Paractinoplanes brasiliensis: one gene and its partner. The protein of the gene in region 1 binds, or shares a complex with, the protein of each later gene. Links are inferred from orthologs where the notes say so. Each region holds a gene or a part of one and is shown on either strand. Other genes may lie near its edges.

Region 1 (6,397 bases):
TCGCTCAAGCAGGCCAACGAGGGCTTCGTCGAGGGCGAGGAGCACTTCGACCCCACCCTCTACGGCATGGCCGCGACGTACGACGCCGAGGGCAACTACATCTACCCCGAGGGCTTCGACCCCGAGACGGGCGAGTGGCTCGAGGGCTTCGACAAGCAGCGCGAAGCGTGGGAGAAGCAGTACGCCGACGCCCGCGAGCGCTGGGAGGCTCACACCAAGCAGGTGCAGGCGTCCCGCGACGCCGACGCCGAGGCCGCGCTCAACCCGGCTCCGGCCGGCGGCACGACCACCTCGACGTCGTCCAGCACCTCGTCGAGCTCGCCGGCCCCGGCGCGCGCGTCCGAGGAGCCGTCCGGCACCCTGGCCACCGACGAGGCCCTCGCCGCTCTGCGCGAGAAGCTCGCCGGCGGCAAGAGCTGAGGTCAGCTCTGGTCTTCTGAAGGCCGTCCCGGCTCAGGCCGGGGCGGCCTTCGCCTTTCCCGGATCACCCGCCGCCATGGATCCCGCCCCTCCCTCGCGCTGACCTTCCTCCCGCCGTCCGCTTCCCCGCGCCGTCCTCTTGTCTCCCTGCGGGCGTTCCTGCCCCGCCGGCCTTCCTCCCCACGGCCGCCTCGCGCCGCGGGCCGCCCAACCCAGCCGGCCTGTCCGACGCCGGGCCTGGTTGTGCTTTCGGGTGCCCGGGCCGGAATACTGGGCGGGTGTTGAAGGTGGGTCTGACCGGTGGCATCGGGGCCGGCAAGAGCGCGGTGGCGCGACGGCTGGCGCGGCGCGGAGCAGTGATCATCGATGCCGACGTGCTGGCCCGCGAGGTGGTGGCCCGCGGCACCGACGGGCTGGCCGAGATCGTCGCGACGTTCGGGGCGGGCGTGCTCACGGCCGGCGGCGAGCTCGACCGGCCGGCGCTCGCAGCCCAGGTCTTCGGCGACGACGCCGCCCGCCGCACGCTTGAAAAGATCATTCATCCCCGCGTACGGGCTCGGACAGCCGAACTCATCCAATGCGCGCCCTCCGACGCGATCGTCGTCAACGATGTCCCGCTGCTCGTGGAGACGGGGCTGGCCCCGTCGTACCACCTTGTCATCGTGGTCGAAGCCGACCGGGGGCAGCGCATCCGGCGGCTCGTGGAGACGCGCGGCATGACCGCCGAGCAGGCCGAGGCCCGCATCGCCGCCCAGGCCGGCGACGCCGACCGCCGCCGCGCGGCCGACGTGGTGCTGACCAACGACGCCACCCTCGACGCCCTGGACGCGCGTATCGACCGCCTGTTCCGCGAGCGGCTCCGGCCGTACGAGGAGAATCTGCGCACCGGCCGCTCCGCGCGGGCCGACCGCCGGCTCCACATCGCCGCCGCCGATTCGAGCTGGCCCGAGCAGGCCGCCCGCCTGATCGCGCGGATCGAGCACACGCTGCCCGCCGGGCATCCGGTGTCGCACATCGGCTCGACCGCCGTGCCCGGTCTGCCCGCCAAGGACATCATCGACCTGATGCTGGCCGTGCGGACGCTCGACGAGGCCGACGCGCTGGCCGGCCAGCTGGGTGCGGCCGGTTTCCCCCGGCGCAGCGGGGAGTGGTTCGACAACGCCCGCGGAATGCCCGGCAAGACGTGGCCCAAGCGCCTGCACGGCGGCGCCGACCCGGGCCGCGTCGTCAACCTGCACGTCCGCGTGACGGGTTCCCCGGGGTGGCGGTTCGCCCTGCTCATGCGCGACCACCTGCGGGCCGTTCCGGAGGCCCGTGACGCCTACGCGGCGGCCAAGGTGCGCTGGGCGGCGGAACACCACGACCGATACACGTACGCCGACGCCAAGGAACCCTGGTTCGACCAGGAGGCGTGGGCCGCCGACAAGTGGGCCGAAGCCACCGGCTGGCAGCCACACGGCTGACCGGGGCCCCTCGGGGGTTCGGTGCGCGCGACGAGGCGTACGGAATGCCGGCCGTGATCGTGGGGTTGAGAGAAGGGCGCTCGCGGCGGCCGGTCTGCGCAAGGCGCGACCACCAATGGGTGCGCTCGCCGTGAGCCGGGGCGCAACAACCACGGGCCGGTCGAGGGGACCGTTTTGATGATCCCTCTCGATGCCGGGCGACCGCCGCGAGCGGCCTACCCGACCAGGGTAGGCGCGCCCCGCAACGCCTAACAATGCCGCCGGACGGGGCCGAATGTGCACCCATCGCACGCGGGCCCGGAAGCGGCGGCCGAAACTTGTCAGACCCTCGACGTACGGTGGTTTCCATGGCGCTCGACATCCCACGACTCGACGGCCGCTTCGAGGTCGTCAGCGAATTCCAGCCGGCCGGTGACCAGCCGACGGCCATCGCCGAGCTCGACCGGCGGGTCCGCCGGGGCGACCGCCACTCGGTGCTGCTCGGCGCCACCGGCACGGGCAAGAGCGCGACGACCGCGTGGCTGATCGAGAAGCTGCAGCGGCCCGCGCTCGTGCTGGCGCCCAACAAGACGTTGTGTGCCCAGCTCGCCAAGGAGTTCCGCGAGCTGCTGCCCAACAACGCCGTCGAGTACTTCGTGAGTTATTACGACTACTACCAGCCTGAGGCCTACATCGCTCAGACCGACACCTACATCGAGAAGGACTCGTCGGTCAACGAGGAGGTCGAGCGGCTCCGCCACTCCGCCACGATGTCGCTGCTCACCCGGCGCGACACGATCGTGGTGGCCACGGTGAGCGCGATCTACGGCCTGGGCACCCCGCAGGAATACCTCGATCGCTCGGTCAAGGTCAAAGTCGGCGACGAGGTCGACCGTGACCAGGTGCTGCGCCGGCTGGTCGACATTCAGTACTCGCGCAACGACATGGCCTTCCAGCGCGGCACGTTCCGGGTGCGCGGCGACACGCTCGAGATCATCCCGGCGTACGAGGAGCTCGCGGTCCGCATCGAGCTGTTCGGCGACGAGATCGAGAAGCTGTACTACCTGCACCCGCTGACCGGCGAGATCGTCCGCGAGGTCGACCAGCTGGTCATCTTCCCCGCCTCGCACTACGTGGCCGGCCCCGAGCGGATGGAGCGGGCGATCCGGCAGATCGAGGCCGAGCTGGAGGAACGGCTGGCCGAGTTCGAGCGGCAGGGCAAGCTGCTCGAGGCCCAGCGCCTGCGCATGCGTACGCAGTACGACGTCGAGATGATGCGGCAGGTCGGCTTCTGCAACGGCATCGAGAACTACTCGATGCACATGGACGGCCGGCAGCCCGGCGAGCCCTCGTTCACCCTGCTCGACTACTTCCCCGACGACTACATCACGGTCATCGACGAGTCCCACGTCACGATCCCGCAGATCGGCGGCATGTACGAGGGGGACGCGTCCCGCAAGCGCATCCTCATCGAGCACGGTTTCCGCCTGCCCAGCGCGGCCGACAACCGCCCGCTGCGGTTCGACGAGTTCCTCGAGCGGGTCGGGCAGATGGTCTTCCTGTCGGCGACCCCCGGCCCGTGGGAGATGCAGCAGGCCCAGGGCGAGTTCGTCGAGCAGGTGATCCGCCCGACCGGCCTCGTCGACCCGCAGGTGATCGTGAAGCCGACCAAGGGCCAGATCGACGACCTCATGCACGAGATCAAGCTGCGCACCGAGCGCGACGAGCGGGTCCTGGTCACGACGCTGACCAAGAAAATGGCCGAGGACCTCACGGACTACCTGCTCGAGAACGGCATCCGCGTGCGCTACCTGCACTCCGAGGTCGACACGTTGCGCCGCGTCGAGCTGCTGAAAGAGCTGCGCAAGGGCGACTACGACGTGCTCGTCGGCATCAACCTGCTGCGCGAGGGCCTCGACCTGCCCGAGGTGTCGCTGGTCGCGATCCTCGACGCCGACAAGGAGGGCTTCCTGCGCTCGGGCCGGTCGCTGATCCAGACGATCGGGCGCGCCGCTCGTAACGTGTCGGGCGAGGTCCACATGTACGCCGACAAGATGACCCCGTCGATGCGGGACGCCATCGAGGAGACCGATCGGCGCCGGGCCAAGCAGATCGCGCACAACGAGGCCAACGGCATCACCCCGCAGGCTCTTCGCAAACGGATCCACGACATCCTCGACGACATCTATCGCGAGGCGGAAGACACCGACGCCACGGTCAACCCGATGGTCGGCGGCGGTGGCCGGCAGATCTCCCGGGGCAAGGCGCCGGTGCCCGAGACCAGGTCGAAGGGGCGCGGCGCGTCCGGGGCCACGGCCGCCAAGGGCATGGCCCGCGCCGAACTGGCCCAGCTCATCCAGGACCTCAACGAGCAGATGCTGGGCGCTGCCCGTGAGCTGCAGTTCGAGCTGGCCGCCCGGATCCGTGACGAGATGTCGGAGCTCAAGAAGGAGCTGCGGGGCATGGACGCTGCGGGGGTGAAATAGTTCGAGCCGCACCCCGGCCCTGGCTAGTCTGGCCGGATGACGTCGACCGGCGGGACAACGTGGACCGAGCTGACCGGCATGCCCGCGGAGCTGCTCGCCCTGGCCGAGCGGTGCTACGCGGCCGACGGGGGCATGCCGCTCGCCACCGATCCGGCGTTCCTCGGGCGGCGCTGGGCGGGTGACGGGGTGACGGCGTTCGGGCTGCGCTCCGGCGACGGGTCCCTGCTCGCCGCCGGTGCGGTCCGGAGGGGCCCGACGTTCACCGGGCTGGTAGACCCGGACGCGCGGGGCCGTGGGCTCGGGGCCGAGGTGCTCGATCGAGGGCTCGCCCTGGCCTCATCGGCGCTCGCCTCGTCCGCGTCCGCCTCGTCCGCGTCCGCCTCGTCCGCCTCATCCGCCTCATCCGCCTCATCCGCCTCATCCGCGCCGGACTCGTCCGCCTCATCGTCATCCTTGTCTCCGTCTGCGTCGTCTGCGTCGTCTGCGTCGGACTCGTCCTCGGCGACGGGTGACGTTGTGACCGTCGAGTCGGAGACGTTGACCGACGACGCTGCGGCGCTGTTCGAGTCGCGCGGGCTGCGGCGGACCTTCGCCGAGGACGTCATGCGCATCGACGACCTTGATCTGCCGCCCGCCGTCTGGCCCGACGGAGCGACCATCTCTTCCTGGGACGGGCCGGACGTCGCCCGGCGGTTCCACACGACGTATCACGCGTCGTTCCGGGACAGGCCGGGCTTCCCCGCCGACCCGGCCGGCGAGTGGATCGCCGAGAACGAGGAGGACGAGGACTTCCTGCCCTCCTGCTCGCTGCTCGCGACACTGCCCGACCTGGGCGACGCCGGCTTCGTCGTGGCCGCCCGGGGCTGGATCGTGCAGGCCGGCGTGGTGCCCTTCGCCCGGCGTCGCGGCCTGGCGGCGGCCCTGATCGCCGAGTCGCTGATCCGCATGCGCACCTCCGACGGCGTCGATCACGCCTGGCTGACCGTCAACGTGAACAACCCCGGAGCGGCGGCGCTCTATCGACGACTCGGCTTCCAGCAGCGGGGTTTGCGCGCCCGCTACCAGCGCCCGATGCAGGCGGCCGGGCTCGCTCGGTCAGCGGGGGCTTGAGGGCCGGGCTTGCTCGGTCGGGGGGCGTGAGGGCCGGGCTTGCTCGGTCAGCGGCGGGCCTGAGGGCGCTTGCGGGCTCGCTGCCGGCAGCCGGCTTGGGGCGTCTGCGCGTGTGGGCTCCCGCCGGCGGCCGGTGCGAGCTGTTCGGGCGCGCGGTGCATCAGGCTTCCCCGTACGGGTATGCCGGTCGATGTCACAGGGAAGGCGGTGTGCTGATGATTCGCTGGGTTGATGCCTTTCTGGACCGGCCGGCCGACAAGCTCGACGAGGCCGTCCGGTTCTGGGCGACGGTCACCGGGTCCACGCCGGCCCCGCAGCAAGACCCCGGCTTCGTACGGCTGCGCACCGCGGCCGGTGACGACTGGCTCGAGATCCAGGGCGTACGCGAGGGCCCTGGCGGACATCATCCGGACTTCTGGGTCGACGACCTCGCCGACTTCAACGGCCGGGCGTTGACGGCGGGCGCCACGGTCCGGGCCGACCACGGCGACTGGCAGACGCTACGCTCCCCGGCCGGCTTGCCGTTCTGCACAGCGTCCTGGCGTGATCAACACGTGCGGCCGAGGCCTTACGCCGGCCCGCACGGCGTGACGCTGCGGCCCCACCAGCTCTGCTTCGACCTGGCGCCCGCGGTCTACGACCAGGAGGTGCGCTTCTGGCAGACGCTGACCGGCTGGGACCTGGACGAGGGGGTGCGGGCCGACGAGTTCGTACGCCTGCAGCCGCAGCCACCCATCCCCGTACGGTTCCTGCTGCAACGCCTCGGCGAGGACAGGCCCGCCTCCGCCCACCTCGACGTCTCGTGCTCCGACATCCCGGCCGGCCGCCGCTGGCACGAGTCCCTGGGCGCGACGTTTCTGGGGGAGTGGCCGCACTGGTCAACCTTCCGCGACCCTGCGGGCGGCGTCTACTGCCTGACCAAGGGAGATCCCGCGGTCG
Region 2 (6,472 bases), 1.2 Mb from region 1 along the record:
TGTAGACGACCTCCATGCCGGCGTCCCGCAGCGCCCGGGCCACTACTTTCGCCCCGCGATCGTGCCCGTCCAGCCCCGGCTTCGCCACGACGACCCTGATCCGTGCCTGCATCCTGCCCCTCCGAGCGCTGACCGCGATGCCACCTGAACCAACGTTAACCCGAGCGGGGCCCAGGGGGTAGCAGGCCCGCCGAACACGTGATCACCTGCCGTGACGAGAAATGTATTCTGCGTCACCTCACTATCTGTTTTATAGGCCATTACTCCGCGTGCGCGAACAACTGCGCGAGGAAAGGTGACCAATTCGGACATTCGCTGCGCAATGCGGACCCGGAAGTGTCAGCGATTTGGCGCTTCGACTTGTGGGCCTGGGGCCATTTCGTTACCGTGGCTCCCGGCTGTCAACCAGTTAACGCTGATCTGACAGCCCCGACGAGCAGGGTCCACCGGAATTCCGGCGCCACGCTCGTCGCCGATTTGCCACCGACGGAGGGTTGTTCGTGCGCCAGCGCTTGTCGTCTGAGCCCGATCGCTATCGGGGTCGTCGTCGCGTACCCACCCCTCCGCGCAGCCGCTACGCCGTCGCTGTCACCGCGGCGTTCGCCGGCGCCGGTGTCGTCGCCATCGGAGCGGCCTCCAACTTCCCCGACCAGAAGAACGTCGACCCTCAGGCACTGCAGTCCCACGGCGCGGTTCAGTCGATCGACGACGCCATCGCCGATCGCGCCGCCGACGATGCCGCCTCCCGTGGCGACAGCCGCACCGAGACCGCCAAGACCAAGGTCAGCGCGGAAGAGGCCGCCGCCGACGTCTGGCTCCTCCCGATGGAGGACTACCAGTTCACTTCGGCGTACGGGGTTCGCTGGGGCAAGCTGCACGCCGGCATCGACCTGGCCGGTCCCGAGGGACTGCCCTACAAGGCGATCCACGCGGGCAAGGTCACCAAGGCCGGTTACTACGGCGGCTACGGCAACTCGATCACGATCGAGGACACCGAGGGCAACGAGGTCATCTACGCCCACTCGCGGCGACTGCTCGTCAAGGTGGGCGACGAGGTCAAGGCGGGCCAGGTGATCGGCCTGGTCGGCAACACGGGCGCCTCGTACGGCACCCACCTGCACCTCGAGATCCACGTCAACGGCACCCCGACCGACCCGATCCCGTTCCTGCGCGATCGCGGCGTCGACATCAAGCTTCGGGTCGAGTCGGTGTTCGCCGGCGTCGCCGCCGCTTCTTGATCACTGTGGTACCCGCCCGCGGGCGGTGAAATCCGCCGGGTGATGTGACCCCGGACACTCCCCTGGTTGCAACTCGGTTGAACCGGGCCACACCTTTCTCACAAACCGTTCAGGCAGGCCGACAGGCAGATGTCGGTGATCAGTTCTGCCTGGGAGGTCGTGCCGCGTGGCGCATCGAGACGAGACCCGTTCCGCCGGTCGCCACCGCCGGAACCAGGTCGGCCGTCACCGCGCGCCCAGCGCCGTCCCCACCCCGCTCGTGCCCTCCACAACGGCCGCCAGCACGCGCTCCGACGCGTTCTCCAACACCTTCCCCCGTACGGTCGTCCCCGGCGCGCGCTCCAGCACGTCCTCCAGCACCTTCACCCGTACGGTCGTCTCGGGCGTCTTGTCCAGCGGCCGGGGCCGGGCGGCGCTGCTGACGGCCGCGTTGAGCGCCGCCCTGGCCACGGGGATCGCCGGTGGCTCGGCCGCGGCGGCCGCCGACAAGCAGGTCGTGCCCGCGGCCGGCCTCGCGCCCGTCGAGACCATGGCCGTTCCCGCCCCGATCGTGGACGCCGGCCCGTGGAAGCCGCCGGCCGCCGGCGAGGCCGCGGCCGCGCGCGGCCGGCTCAAGGCCAAGCCGCGCGTGGTCGTCACCAAGGCCCCGGCCGCCGCCGGCTGGGTCAACCCGAACCCGTCCGGCCGCGTCACCTCGTGTTTCGGCCCCCGCTGGGGACGACTGCACGCGGGCGTCGACATGGCCGGGCCGAACGGCTCACCCATCCTCGCCGCGGGCGCCGGGGTGGTGGTCCGCGCCGGCGCGGCTCAGGGCTACGGCAACGCCGTGCTGATCGACCACGGCAACGGCTACCTCACCCATTACGGGCACATGTCGGCCATCGCCGTTCACGAGGGGCAGCGCGTCGAACCCGGCGAGCAGATCGGCGACGAGGGCTCGACAGGCCACTCCACCGGGCCGCACCTGCACTTCGAGGTGCATCAGGGCTTCTACAAGAACCCGGTCGAGCCGGTGCGCTGGCTCCACGACCGCGGTGTAACCCTGAACGGCTGCGAGGCCGCCCTCACCCCGCGCTGACCGCACACGCCCCCACCGTCGGCCGCCCAACCCGCCCGGCACCGCCGAGAGCAGGGCAGCACCGGCCAGAAAGACCACGCCGCACCGCACGACCCTCCCGGCGCCGCGCCCGAGCCGGAGCACGACCCTCCCGACCCGGCGCAACCCTCCCGGCTAGCGCATCCCAGCCCCGCACCGCGTACGGGGAAGGGGTTAGATCTTTTCGATCGGGGCGTGGCGCAGGACCAGCCACATCACCTGGTCGCCGAAGTCGATCTGGGCTCTCGCGCCGGGGCCCTGGCCCTCGACGGTGATCACGCGGCCGAGGCCGTAGCGCTGATGGTTGACCCTGTCGCCGGCCGAGACCTTGGGGGCCTGGGGCAGCTCGCTGGCCGTCGACAACCGGCTGCCGTCGATGCCCAGCCGGCTCGCCAGCTGCTGCGCCTTGGGTGTGCCGCCGGAGAAGCCACCGCCCCGGTAACGGTCTCCCCCGCCTCGCCCGCCCACACCGCCTCCGGTGCCCGACCACGACGTGTAGGAGCCGGCCGTACGCTCCCAGCGGATCAGCTCGGGCGGCAGCTCGTCGGTGAAACGCGAGGGCGGGTTGTATTGCGGCTGGCCCCACGCACCCCGGGTGACCGCGCGGGAAAGGTAGAGCCGCTGACGGGCGCGGGTGATGCCCACGTAGGCCAGGCGGCGTTCCTCTTCGAGCTCGTTGTTGTCGCCCAGCGCGCGGGTGTGCGGGAAGACGCCGTCCTCCAGGCCGGTGAGGAAGACGACCGGGAACTCCAGCCCCTTGGCCGTGTGCAGCGTCATCAGCGTGACCACACCCTGGTGGTCGGGGTCGTCGTCGGGCAGCTGATCGGCGTCGGCGACCAGCGCGACCTGCTCCAGGAAACCGGCCAGCGTGGCGACGGGGGCCTCGTCCTCGTCGGCCTGGGCCTCGACGCGTTCGGTGTACTCGCGGGCGACGCTGACCAGTTCCTGCAGGTTCTCGACCCGGCCCTGATCCTGGGGGTCGAGGCTTTCCTCCAGCTCGGAGAGCAGGCCCGAACGCTGCAGGGCCAGCTCGAGCACCTCTTCGGGAGGGGCGCCCTGGGCCAGCTCGCGCAGGTCGTCGAGCAACTGCACGAAATCGGCGATGCTGTTGGCCGACCGGGCGGCGATGCCGGGCGCGTCCTTGGCGTGGCGCAGCGCCTGGCCGAACGAGATGCGGTCGCGCGCCGAGAGCGCCTCGATGCAGGCCTCGGCCCTGTCGCCGATGCCGCGCTTGGGGGTGTTGAGCACGCGGCGGATACTCACCGTGTCGTCGTCGTTGACCACGGCTCGCAGGTAGGCCAGCGCGTCGCGCACCTCTTTGCGCTCGTAGAACCGGACACCGCCGACAACCTTGTACGGAAGGCCGACGCGGATGAACACTTCTTCGAAGACACGCGACTGCGCGTTGGTGCGATAGAAGACGGCCACGTCACCCGGGCGGATGCCCTCGCGGTCGCTCAGCCTGTCGATCTCGCGGGCGACCCAGTCGGCCTCGGCGTGCTCGGTGTCGGCGACATAACCCACGATCTGCTCGCCGGCGCCCTGATCGCTCCAGAGGCGCTTGGGCTTGCGCGAGGTGTTGCGGTCGATCACCGCGTTGGCCGCCGACAGGATCGTCTGGGTGGAGCGGTAGTTCTGCTCGAGCAGGATCGTGCGGGCGTCGGGATAGTCGCGCTCGAACTCCAGGATGTTGCGGATCGTGGCGCCGCGGAACGCGTAGATCGACTGGTCGGCGTCGCCCACCACGCACAGCTCGGCCGGGGGGACCTCGCCGCCCTTCTCGCCCACCAGTTCCTTGACCAGCATGTACTGCGCGTGGTTGGTGTCCTGGTATTCGTCGACCATGACGTGGCGGAAACGGCGACGATAGGTCTCGGCGACGTGGGGATGCGACTGGAAGAGGTGGACCGTGGTCATGATGATGTCGTCGAAATCGAGCGCGTGCGCTTCCCGGAGGCGGCGCTGATAGAGCTCGTACGCCTCGGCGACCGCACGCTCCTGCGGGCCCTTGGCCTTTTCCTTGAACTCCTCGGGCTCGACCAGCTCGTTCTTCAGGTTCGACACCTGGGCCGCCAGGCCGCGCGCGGAGTACCGCTTCGGGTCGAGGTCGAGCTCGCGGATCACCAGCGTCATGAGGCGGCGCGAGTCGTCGGCGTCGTAGATCGAGAAGGTGCTCTTGAGGCCGGCGTGCTCGTGTTCGGCCCGCAGGATCCGCACGCACGCCGAGTGGAACGTCGAGACCCACATGAGCCGGGCCCGCGGGCCGACGAGCTGGGCGACGCGCTCCTTCATCTCACCGGCGGCCTTGTTGGTGAAGGTGATCGCGATGATCTGGCCGGGGTGCACGTCGCGTTCGGCCAGCAGGTAGGCGATGCGATGGGTGAGCACACGGGTCTTGCCCGAACCGGCGCCGGCCACGATCAGCAGCGGCGAACCCGCATGGGTGACCGCGTCACGCTGCGGGCCGTTGAGGCCGGTGAGCAGCGATTCCGGATCGATCCGGGGCTGGGGGCGCCGGGGCTGCGCCGCCTCGGCCGGAGGGCGCGTGGCGGGCACGGCGAACAGGGCGCCGTCGGGGGTCTCAGAAGAAGGTCGCATCGCGGGGTGAAGTCTATGCCGACCCCCCGACAAGAATTCCGCCCCTTGCTGACCGCACGGCGGTAGCGCTCACGAGCGTCGATCCACCAGTCTGTCGTAGTTGACATCACACCGCTGATCGGGAGACCGAACAACATGGACCGTCCCCGCTTCCGCCGCCGGGCGGCGCTGCGTCACCTCGCCGCGCCCGCCCTGGCGCTGGCCATCATCGCCGGGTTGCCCCTGGGCAATTCCGCCGCCGCGGCCCCGCCGCCCGAGTTCGCGCCCGTCAGCGTCAGCTACGGGCTGCCCAAGGGCGCGACCGCCAAGGGCCAGTTCCTCAGCTACAACGACTTCCACGGCGCCATCGACCCGCCGGCAGGCAGCGGCGCGGTCGTCAACGCGTCCGGCACGTCGACCCCCGCGGGCGGCGTCGAATACCTCGCGACCTATCTGAAGAAGCTGCGCGCCCAGGCCAAGACCGAGAGCCGGACGACGCTGACCGTCGGCGCCGGCGACCTCATCGGCGCGACCCCGCTGGTCAGCGCCGCCTTCCACGACGAGCCGACGATCGAGCTGATGAACCAGGTCGGCCTGCAGATCAGCTCGGTCGGCAACCACGAGTTCGACGAAGGCGTCATCGAGCTGCTGCGCATGCAGCGCGGCGGATGCCACCCGGTCGACGGCTGCCAGGACGGCGACGGCTTCGGCGGCGCCAAGTTCACCTATCTGGCGGCGAACACCATCGACAACCGCACCAAGCTGCCGATCCTCCCGCCGATCGACATCCGGCTGGTCAACGGCGTGCCGGTCGGCTTCGTCGGCATGACGCTGGAGGGCACGGCGGGCATCGTCAACCCGGCCGGCATCAAGAACGTGCACTTCACCGACGAGATCACCACGGCCAACAAGTGGAGCAAGGTCCTCAGCGGGCTGGGCGTCAAGGCACAGGTGCTGCTCATCCACGAGGGCGGAACGCAGGCCACGGCCACGCCGACGCCGGGTGTCTCCGACTGCGCCGGCTTCACCGGGCCCATCGTGCCGATCGTGGCCGGGCTCAACCCCGAGTTCGGGGTGGTCGTCTCGGGGCACACGCACAGGTTCTACACGTGCAAGCTGCCCAACAAGAAGGGCACCTCGGTGGTCACCAGCGCCGGCACCAACGGCCAGCTGATCACCGACATCGACTGGGCGGTCGACAAGCGTACGGGTCGCTTCTCGGAGATCACCGCGAAGAACGTGGTCGTCGAGAACGGCGTGCCCGACGGCAACGGCGGCTGGAAGAGGGATGCGAACGGCGTCTACCTCAAGAACCCGGAAACCGTCGACGCGGGCGCCAAAAAGATCGCCGACAAATACCGTACGGCCGTCGCGCCGATCGCCAATCGCGTGGTGGGCCGCATCGCGGCTGACATCACCCGTACGGCGACCCCGGCCGGGGAAAGTCCGCTCGGCGACGTGATCGCGGACGCCCAATTGGCCCGTACGACCGGGGACGGCGCACAAATCGCGCTGATGAACCCGGGCGGCATCCGGGCCGACTTCGACGCCGAGGCCTCCG

Evidence for each region.
Region 2: the proteins of uvrB (region 1) and pcrA are in contact, whole or in part, in a crystal structure (PDB 7EGT), measured with the Thermus thermophilus proteins. The link is inferred for Paractinoplanes brasiliensis from one-to-one orthologs. Residues at the interface, in WP_096411307.1 of Thermus thermophilus: Glu23, Leu25, Arg26, Asp27, Gly28, Glu29, Arg30, Phe31, Arg55, Glu326, Asp327, Phe328, Glu379, Ser382, Gln383, His398, Gly400, Arg401; in WP_096412145.1 of Thermus thermophilus: His654, Arg656, Phe657, Gln666, Asp668, Glu669, Lys680, Arg681, Leu682, Ser683, Lys685, Tyr686, Ala687.

The regions. Positions count from the first base shown.
Region 1 is NZ_SNWR01000001.1:1,499,363-1,505,759, reverse strand. Bases 1,795-4,789 are described here. They hold uvrB (excinuclease ABC subunit UvrB), read left to right. Parts: upstream 1,795-2,230; coding sequence 2,231-4,348; downstream 4,349-4,789. Other genes in these bases: C8E87_RS43520 (GNAT family N-acetyltransferase), read left to right, coding at 4,385-4,789; coaE (dephospho-CoA kinase), read left to right, coding at 1,795-1,883. Also shown: rpsA (30S ribosomal protein S1), read left to right, coding at 1-420; more of coaE, read left to right, coding at 699-1,794; more of C8E87_RS43520, read left to right, coding at 4,790-5,458; C8E87_RS06345 (VOC family protein), read left to right, coding at 5,674-6,397. UniProt on the Escherichia coli protein: The UvrABC repair system catalyzes the recognition and processing of DNA lesions. A damage recognition complex composed of 2 UvrA and 2 UvrB subunits scans DNA for abnormalities.
Region 2 is NZ_SNWR01000001.1:2,660,225-2,666,696, forward strand. Bases 2,221-5,290 are described here. They hold pcrA (DNA helicase PcrA), read right to left. Parts: upstream 4,933-5,290; coding sequence 2,509-4,932; downstream 2,221-2,508. Other genes in these bases: C8E87_RS46320 (M23 family metallopeptidase), read left to right, coding at 2,221-2,316; C8E87_RS11785 (bifunctional metallophosphatase/5'-nucleotidase), read left to right, coding at 5,068-5,290. Outside these bases: icmB (coenzyme B12-dependent isobutyryl CoA mutase small subunit), read right to left, coding at 1-112; C8E87_RS11770 (M23 family metallopeptidase), read left to right, coding at 501-1,238; more of C8E87_RS46320, read left to right, coding at 1,405-2,220; more of C8E87_RS11785, read left to right, coding at 5,291-6,472. UniProt on the Escherichia coli protein: A helicase with DNA-dependent ATPase activity. Unwinds DNA duplexes with 3'-5' polarity. Translocates on single-stranded DNA with 3'-5' polarity. Initiates unwinding more efficiently from a nicked substrate than double-stranded DNA.